4 regions of the Leclercia sp. GHBNCSD genome follow, and region 3 is predicted to be linked to each of the others. Evidence: predicted binding sites of a transcription regulator. Region 3 holds the regulator's gene; each other region holds the start of a gene.
What was found. The regulator CRP, encoded in region 3, controls carbon source genes, mostly activating them, when cyclic AMP is high. The targets are predictions, from matches to a motif close to ATGTGANNNNNNTCACAT.
Positions count from the first base shown of each region.

Region 1: cdd (cytidine deaminase) is a predicted target of CRP. The motif match lies at 1,329-1,346, and genes of this name have one in related genera.
Region 2: ACT3IC_RS20825 (iron-containing alcohol dehydrogenase) is a predicted target of CRP. The motif match lies at 1,006-1,023, and genes of this name have one in related genera.
Region 4: garD (galactarate dehydratase) is a predicted target of CRP. The motif match lies at 1,308-1,325, and genes of this name have one in related genera.

Region 1 covers NZ_JBQVYO010000001.1:3,505,450-3,507,643, forward strand. Annotated here, with positions in the region: gene sanA (outer membrane permeability protein SanA) at 1-258, opposite strand, end outside; gene cdd (cytidine deaminase) at 387-1,271, opposite strand; gene ACT3IC_RS16745 (CidB/LrgB family autolysis modulator) at 1,400-2,095, opposite strand; gene ACT3IC_RS16750 (CidA/LrgA family protein) at 2,092-2,194, opposite strand, start outside.
Region 2 covers NZ_JBQVYO010000002.1:122,469-124,662, reverse strand. Annotated here, with positions in the region: gene ACT3IC_RS20825 (iron-containing alcohol dehydrogenase) at 1-907, opposite strand, end outside; gene dtnK (D-threonate kinase) at 1,077-2,194, shown strand, end outside.
Region 3 covers NZ_JBQVYO010000001.1:2,396,849-2,399,042, forward strand. Annotated here, with positions in the region: gene ACT3IC_RS11520 (YccS/YhfK family putative transporter) at 1-633, opposite strand, end outside; gene crp (cAMP-activated global transcriptional regulator CRP) at 691-1,323, opposite strand; gene ACT3IC_RS11530 (OsmC family protein) at 1,634-2,038, shown strand; gene ACT3IC_RS11535 (phosphoribulokinase) at 2,088-2,194, opposite strand, start outside.
Region 4 covers NZ_JBQVYO010000001.1:2,583,129-2,585,322, forward strand. Annotated here, with positions in the region: gene garD (galactarate dehydratase) at 1-1,184, opposite strand, end outside; gene ACT3IC_RS12550 (MFS transporter) at 1,603-2,194, shown strand, end outside.

The sequences.
Region 1 (2,194 bases), 1.1 Mb from region 3:
CAGCAGATAATTCACTTTGCCGCTGTTATAGGCGTTGAGCGCCCCCTGAATGCGGTAACGGTAATACTGGTTGATCACCCCGGTGCGGTAATACTTGGCGGTGCCCAGCACCACGCCGACCTGCCGGTAGGGCAGATCCTGAAGGTCATCAAAGATATAAGGAGCCGTTTTCCAGCTCATCCAGCGGTCGAGGCCCAGCGCAGTCAACAGCACGATGCCGATCAAGACAACCAGGCTGTAAAACACGCGCTTTAACATACAGATGACTCTTACCAAAGGTGAAATTTCACTCAGGCTACTTTACCCGTCTGGTAAGCGCAAGAAAGGGCGATTTAATTGGGGGGATTTTCATCAGTTGTGCGGGCATGGCTGCCCGCATCATACGCTTAGCCCAGCAGGACACGATCAATGTTGCTACAACCCAGCGCCCGCAGCGTGGCCGCAGTGGCATCCCACTGGATCAGCGGTGCATCGGCTTTCTCCGCCAGAATGGCGCGCTGGATATCCGGGTAGTCATAACCGTTAAGGCTGAGCAGGTTCAGTGCACCCTGTAACGGCGGCAGCGTCGGGTTAAAGGCGGCGTTTTCGGCATAGCTGCCGGTAAAGATTCGCCCGTCACGACACTCCAGCGCCACGCCGCTCGGCGCGTTGCTGTATGGCGCGTGTGCTTTATTGGCGGCAAGGATAGCTGCCTGGGTCAGTTCATCTCCGCTCACGGCATAACCGTGATCCTGCTCGTCCATCAGCAGTGATTTGATCTCTAGATCTTTCGGTCCGAAGGCATCGGGCAGATAATCCGCCAGCGTATGCTGGGCGCGGCCCGGCAGGTTGATGCGCAGCGCTAATCCGCTGTTGAGTTCGTTCATAAACTGACGGCAGTGGCCGCATGGGGTGTAGTTGACGGTGATCGCCTCCAGGGCTTGTTCGCCGCGCAGCCAGGCGTGACTGATGGCGCTCTGTTCCGCATGAACGGTCTGCTGCATGGTAGCGCCGAGAAACTCCATATTGCCGCCGAAGTACCAGGTGCCACTCACGCCCCGGGCAATGGCGCCGACGTTGAAATGGGAAAGATCGGCGCGGGCGCAGGCCGCTGCCAGCGGCAGAAGCGCAAAGGCCAGCGCGTCATCATCCAGATCCGTGGCACGTTTCAGTGCGGCGACCTGTTCAGCCGTCAGCAGGGCGGGGAAGTGTGCATCCGCCAGTACCGGGGCCAGGGCTGACTGCAAATTCTCTGCTAGCTCGGCAAAAGCTGATTGAAAACGTGGATGCATGGCGTTGCCTCATAAAGGTTAATGGATCGGTAGTTTACGGAGCCGCTGGGGCTTTATATGTGACTTAGATCTCATTATGTGTGCAACTTATGAAACTCAGATTAAAAATGCGCGACGCGTCGCAAATTTTAGCCCACCACAGCCAGAATTATCGGGAACAGGAAAGGGGCGATCAGCGAGGTCAAAATCCCGCAGATCACCAGCGCCAGCGAACTGAAGGCACCTTCCTGATAATCCAGCTCCGCACAGCGGGCGGTGCCGAGGGCGTGTGAGGCGGTGCCCATCGCCAGCCCACGGGCAGATTTGGTGCGAATGCGCATGGCATTCAGCAGCGTATGGCCTAACACCGCACCCAGAATACCGACATAAATGACGCACACGGCGCTGATCGCCGGAATGCCGCCGAGGCTGCCGCCCACCGCCATTGCAATCGGCGTGGTCACCGATTTGGGCAGAATGGAGGCGGCAATTTCGGGTGTCGCCCCCATCAGCAGCGCCACCGAGGTGCCGGTGATCATCGCCACCACGCTCCCGGCGAGACAGATGGTAATAATCGATTTCCAGCGGGCGCGGATCTGGTGCAGTTGCTCATAAAGCGGAAACGCCAGCGCGACCACCGCAGGCTGGAGCAGATCGTTGAGAACTTTGCTGCCCTGGAAATAGTGAGCGTAAGGGATGCCGGTTAACAGCAGGAAAGGGATGATCACCACCATCGCTACCAGCAGGGGATTAAGAAGAGGAAACTTCAGGCGCACCGCCAGCTTGCGGGCGGCGAAGAAGACCGCCACGGTGAGCGGCAACGACCACCAGATATTCGCCATCATTTTTTCTCTCCTTTCTGTCCAATCACTTTGCGCTCCCCGTGCGCCAGGTGGGTGCTCCAGCTCACCACTAAAAACACCACCAGCGTACTGATCGTGCAG
Region 2 (2,194 bases), on a different contig from region 3:
CAGGCACCAGATCCCACACCTGGGCAAATTTTTCCACCGCGTCCGGGCGCACCACGCGCATGCAGGGCGCTAACAGGATGGCGTTCGCCACCCCATGCGGCAGGTGATATTTCCCGCCCAGCGGATAGGAAAGGGCATGCACCAGATGGGTTCCGGCATGGGCGATGGCCACGCCGCCGTAGTAGGATGCCCACAGCATTTCGAGCTTCGCCGCCAGGTTGTGCGGCTCGGCGCAGGCGGTTTCGATGTTATTGACCAGCTTGCGCAGACCTATCAGCGCTGCGTTATCGCTCACCGGGTTCGCGACGGTGGCGGTAAAGCACTCGATCAGGTGGCACAGGGCGTCGATCCCGGTCGAGGAGGCGATGTGCGGCGGCATGCTGGTGGTCAGTTCCGGCAGCAGCGCCACGTAATCGGGCAGCAGTACCGGGGAGATGATGCCGATTTTGGTGCTCTGCTCGGGTATGGCGAGGATCGCGTTCGGCGTAGCTTCGGAGCCGGTACCGGCGCTGGCCGGGATCAGCAGCGATGCAAGGCGCGTGTTGGGTTTTTCACCCGCCAGCAGCGCATCCAGACCCGGCGAGGCCGGATGGCACAGCACGGAGAGCAGTTTCGCTACATCCAGTACGCTGCCGCCGCCTACGCCCACCACCAGATCAAAAGCGGTATCGTTGATGTCAGCCAGCAGAGCGTGAACGTCGTGATGCGTGGGCTCTGGCGGCACGCGCTCAATCACGCTGACGCTGCGGTTATCGGCTTCCAGCAGGGCGCGGATAGCTCGGGCGGCCTCCAGACGGGCGATATTACCGTCGGTGACCAGTAAAAGGCGCGACTTGCCTGCCAGCAGGGGCGCGAGGGCCGGGATCGCACCCGCACCGCTGATTATCGTACTGTTAATGGTTAACACATTGCTCTCCTGTTGCTGTGTCTGTGATTGATTTCGCTCAAAACAGGCAATCACAGTCATCGTGTCTCTAAATTTATAATTTATTCGCAAACTTAATAACTTGATCTTGCTCACATATAATCAATCATGATTGAATATAATCATTAACAGGAACGACGAACCTTTGGGGATGAACGTGAACAACCTGAACAGAGAGATCGTGGTGATCGCTGACGACTTTACCGGTGCCAACGATGCGGGGGTGAGCCTGGCGCTAAGCGGCAAAAAAGTCAGCGTGGCGTTTCAGACGCCTTTTACCGACGACACCGATGCGCTGGTTATTAATAGCGATAGCCGGGCGATGAAGGCATCAGAGGCGGCTGAAAAACTGACGCGGTATGCGACCGACGTTCACGCGGCCAAATGGCTGATTAAGAAAATTGACTCAACGCTTCGCGGCAACCCGGGCGCTGAAGTGGAAGCGCTGCTGAGGCTTAGCGGTAAGGGCCAGGCGATTATCGCCCCGGCATTTCCGGCCGCCGGGCGCACCACCGAAGAGGGCCTCTGCCTGGTGAACGGCGTGCCGGTGACGGAGACCGAGTTTGCCAGCGACCCGAAAACCCCGGTGCGCCACGCGCAGGTAGCGAAGGTGCTGGCGGAGCAAACCCGGCTTAAAAGCAGGGTGGTCACGCCGGCGGAACTTGCCACGGCGCTCACGAGCGATGCGCGTCTGGTGATTGTGGATGCGCAGACCGACGCGGAGCTGGATCAGATTATCAACACGGCGTTTGCCTGCGATGAAAAGCCGCTGCTGGTGGGCTCTGCCGGGCTGTGCGATGCCCTGGCGCGCCGTCTTGCCACGCCGCGCCAGCTGCTGGCGGTTATCGGTTCGATGAGCGAAATTGCGCAAAAGCAGATCCAGCGCGTGCGCGGGCAGCACAATGTCAGCACGGTATTAATTGATATCAATGATGTGTTTAACGGGACGATGGCGGGATACCAGCAGCAGATCGCCCGGGCGCTTGCGGCAGGCCAGCACTGCGTGGTGCATACCTGCGCCGACACCCAGGCGCGGCATCAGATAGAGACGCTCTGCCAGCAGCGCGGATTAAGCCGCGCGGCGCTGGGGGAGACCATCAGCGCCTTTCTGGGTGCGCTGACGCGTAATGCGCTGGAGACCCGCCGCCCGGCGGCGCTCTATGTCTCCGGAGGCGATGTGGCGATGGCGGTTGCCAGCGCGCTCAACGCACAAGGTTTTGCCATTCGCGGACAGGTGGCGCAGTGCGTGCCGTTCGGTCGTTTTTTGGG
Region 3 (2,194 bases):
GTAACACTGACTAATCAGGTCCACCACCTTCTGCTGGCGCGCCAGCAGCGGCGGCAGCGATTTTTCCGGGTCGGTGTGCTGGGTCAGCAGGGTATATTTGGCTTCACAGTAATCAGCCAGCTGGCGGTAGAGTACGCTCAGGGATTCACGCAGCGGCTGCTCCCGCCACAGCCAGAACCAGAACCAGTTAAACAGCCCGTACCAGAGTGTCCCCAGGGCGTAGATCAGCAGCGGCGCCCAGATCGGTAAATTCCCCGCCAGGCTCAGGGTAAAGATGGCCGCAATCAGCGAGGCGGGCAGCAGGCGGGCGTGGAGGGCGCTGATCTCCGCCGTGACCCCTAACGTCATCGCCAGTGCGGTCAGAATGAGGGGCAGCGGAATATCACGCGCCAGCAGCAATTGTACCGCCAGACTACAGCCGGCAAACAGGCAGCCGCCAATTATCAGGCGTTTAAAAAAGCGTTTATGGGGCGTGTCGAGACCCGCAATGTTGCAGCAGGCGGGAACAAGAGAAAACAGAAGGCCGTATTGCAGATAACCGAGAACTAACCCCACAGCCACAGGGAGACACAGCACCAGGGTTTGCCGTAGTGCGTAGTTAACTTCCGGGTGATAAATGAGCCTGCGCCACATGGGTGAGAGAGACAAAAACGGCGTGTCATCATGCGATGCCACGCCGTCTTAGCGGAATTAACGTGTTCCGTAAACCACGATGGTTTTACCGTGGGCGGAAATCAGGTTCTGATCTTCCAGCATTTTCAGAATACGACCCACTGTCTCACGGGAACAACCGACGATCTGACCGATCTCCTGACGGGTAATTTTAATTTGCATACCGTCCGGGTGGGTCATGGCGTCTGGCTGTTTCGCCAGGTTCAGCAGCGTCTGAGCGATACGGCCCGTCACGTCCAGGAAGGCGAGGTTACCCACTTTCTCAGAGGTGACCTGCAGACGGCGAGCCATCTGCGAAGAGAGGCGCATCAGGATATCCGGGTTAACCTGGATCAGCTGGCGGAATTTCTTATAAGAGATCTCAGCCACTTCACACGCAGTTTTTGCCCGGACCCAGGCGCTACGCTCCTGACCTTCTTCAAACAGGCCCAGTTCACCGATAAAGTCTCCCTGATTCAGGTAAGAGAGGATCATCTCTTTGCCTTCTTCATCTTTGATCAGCACTGCCACTGAGCCTTTGACGATGTAATACAACGTTTCCGCTTTTTCACCCTGGTGAATCAGCGTGCTCTTCGATGGGTACTTATGAATGTGGCAATGAGACAAGAACCATTCGAGAGTCGGGTCTGTTTGCGGTTTGCCAAGCACCATGCGCTGTTATCCTCTGTTATAAGCTGTCTCCAGAGTCAGGCTTTCTACCTTCGCTCTGGGGTTGCAATCGAATTCTTCCCCTTACCTGGGGATCTGGCTGTCACAATAATTAGCAGCCTGTAATGTGTGATGTCCTCTGCATACATGTGCAACGTCAATGTATTACTGTAGCATCACGACTGTTTTAGCATAGGTTTTGCCGCGTGTCTCCTGGTGTCTCGCTTCAGCTTGATGCAGGTCGACTTCCTTTGCCAGAATTGTTACTGGCGCGTAATCTGACAGAAAAAATGCAAGCCTGGAGTGAGTTAAAATGCAAGCACGTGTGAAATGGGTTGAAGGGTTAACGTTCCTCGGTGAGTCCGCCTCGGGGCACCAGATTCTGATGGATGGCAACTCCGGTGATAAAGCACCCAGCCCGATGGAAGTGGTTCTGATGGCGGCAGGGGGATGCAGCGCTATCGACGTGGTCTCGATTCTGCAAAAAGGGCGTCACGATGTGACCGATTGCGAAGTGAAACTGACTTCAGAGCGCCGGGATGAAGCGCCGCGTCTCTTTACCCATATCAACCTTCATTTCGTGGTAACCGGCAAAGCGCTAAAAGAGGCTGCGGTCTCCCGCGCGGTGGATCTCTCTGCGGAGAAGTACTGCTCCGTGGCGCTGATGCTGGAAAAAGCGGTCAATATTACCCATTCGTATGAAGTGATCGAGGCGTAAGTCCTGGATCAAACGCCGGGCGGCACTTCGTTTGCCCGGCCTACAAGCCTCAATCGATCTTCTTCCCTTCCATTAACCGCTGTACCAGCGGCGTCATGATCAACTCCATCGCCAGTCCCATCTTCCCGCCCGGGACCACCAGCGTATTCATGTGCG
Region 4 (2,194 bases), 190 kb from region 3:
ATGGCGCTCTTGCCCGACTTAGCGATGGAGCCCAGCGCTTTTTCCACCACGTTCGCCAGGCCGCCTTTCTTGTTGCCCGGTGACGGGTTGGCGCTGCGGTCGGTCTTGCCCATATCGAGATAGTTATCGTACCAGGCCATCTCCTCCAGCAGGCGTTTGCCCACCTCTTCGTTGATGGCGCGCGGCGTCAGGAGATGGATCGCGTCGCGCACTTCGGTCACTTCGGAGAACATTACCGTGGCGCCACAGCGCACCAGCAGATCCGAGGCATAGCCCACTGCCGGGTTGGCGGTCACGCCCGAGAAGGCATCGCTGCCGCCGCACTGCATTCCCACCACCAGCTCAGAGGCCGGGCAGGTTTCACGCTGGCGCTGATTCAGTTTTGCCAGATGGCGCTCAGCGACCTGCAGAATGTCATCCACCATCGACCGGAAGCCGACATGCTGCTCATCCTGCAGACGCACGATGCTGGCGTCATCCACCGGGATCGCCTGCACGTCTTCGGTGCCCTGGAGCAGTTTTTCGGGTTGCAGCTTCTCGCAGCCGAGGCCGATAACCATCACTTCGCCGCCGAAGTTCGGGTTCAGGGCGATATTGTGGATGGTGCGGATAGGGACAATTGCCGCCGGAGCGTTGATCGCCACGCCGCAGCCGTAAAGGTGGTTCAGACCCACCACGCCGTCGACGTTGGGGTATTTTGGCAGCAGATCGCGTTCGATGATCTTCACTACATAATCGACCACGCCCGCCACGCAGTGCACGCTGGTGCTGATGCCGAGCAGGTTTTTGGTGCCTACGCTGCCGTCCGCATTGCGATAACCTTCAAAGGTGTAGCCTTCAAGCGCAGGTAGCGGCTCCGGTACGCGGGTTGCCAGTGGCAGGGTGTGCAGCGGCGGGGCTTCCGGCAGGGCAACCAGCGACTCATCAATCCAGCTGCCCTGGGGGATGGCGCGCACGGCGTAGCCGATGACTTCGCCATAACGCACGATTTCGCCCTGCGCCGGGATATCCACCAGCGCCACTTTATGGCCCTGTGGAATATGCTCGATGAGTTCAAGTCCGTCCGGGAAACGCGTTCCGGCTTTTAACCCCTGATCGTTAACAATAATCGCCACGTTATCGGTCTCATGTACCTTAATATAAAACGCGGTCGGCGACGTTTGACGAATTTCGATGTCGGCCATTGTCCAGTATTCTCCAGCGCGTGGGGGATAATTAATTGATCAAAGAGTAACTATATTTTCTCGTTATAAAAAATAAAGACTCTGCTCAGTGGAATAAAGAATGTCAGGCATGGGGAATTAATAATGTGATCGCGATCACTCATTTATGACGGTGGCCTGCCCATAAGGGGAGCAATGGCGAAATCTGTGCATCAGCGCCCAGGGGTTTGTGCATATGCTCAAAATAATATTCACAATAAAGTTGATAATTGAGCAATGCGACAATGCGTGGTGGTGGGCGCTTGATTATACTCATTAACGCTTTCATGGATTTGGTTAATTAACCGTAATTACCTCTCTCTAATGAGCAAAATAATCAGGACTGCCTCTTTCTTAAAACAATAAAAATAATTTCATTGATGTACCAGAGGAAATAAATATGTTGCTGGATACTACCGTTGAAACTAAAAAGGGTTTCCCCACCCGTTATTTAATATTACTCATCATTTTTATTGTTACCGCTGTCAATTACGCTGACCGCGCCACGCTCTCTATTGCCGGAACGGAAGTCGCCAAAGAGCTGCAATTAAGTGCCGTGTCGATGGGCTACATCTTCTCCGCCTTCGGCTGGGCCTATCTGCTGATGCAGATCCCCGGCGGCTGGCTGCTGGACAAATTCGGCTCGAAAAAGGTCTATACCTACAGCCTCTTCTTCTGGTCGCTGTTCACCTTCCTGCAGGGGTTTGTCGATCTTTTCCCGCTGGCGTGGGCGGGCATTTCAATGTTCTTTATGCGCTTTATGCTCGGCTTCTCCGAGGCGCCATCCTTCCCGGCTAACGCCCGTATCGTGGCGGCCTGGTTCCCGACCAAAGAGCGCGGTACGGCATCAGCTATTTTTAACGCCGCGCAATATTTCTCGCTGGCGCTCTTCTCCCCGCTGCTCGGCTGGCTGACCTTCGCCTGGGGCTGGGAACATGTCTTTACCGTAATGGGTGTGATTGGCTTTGTGCTGACCGGCATGTGGGCGAAGT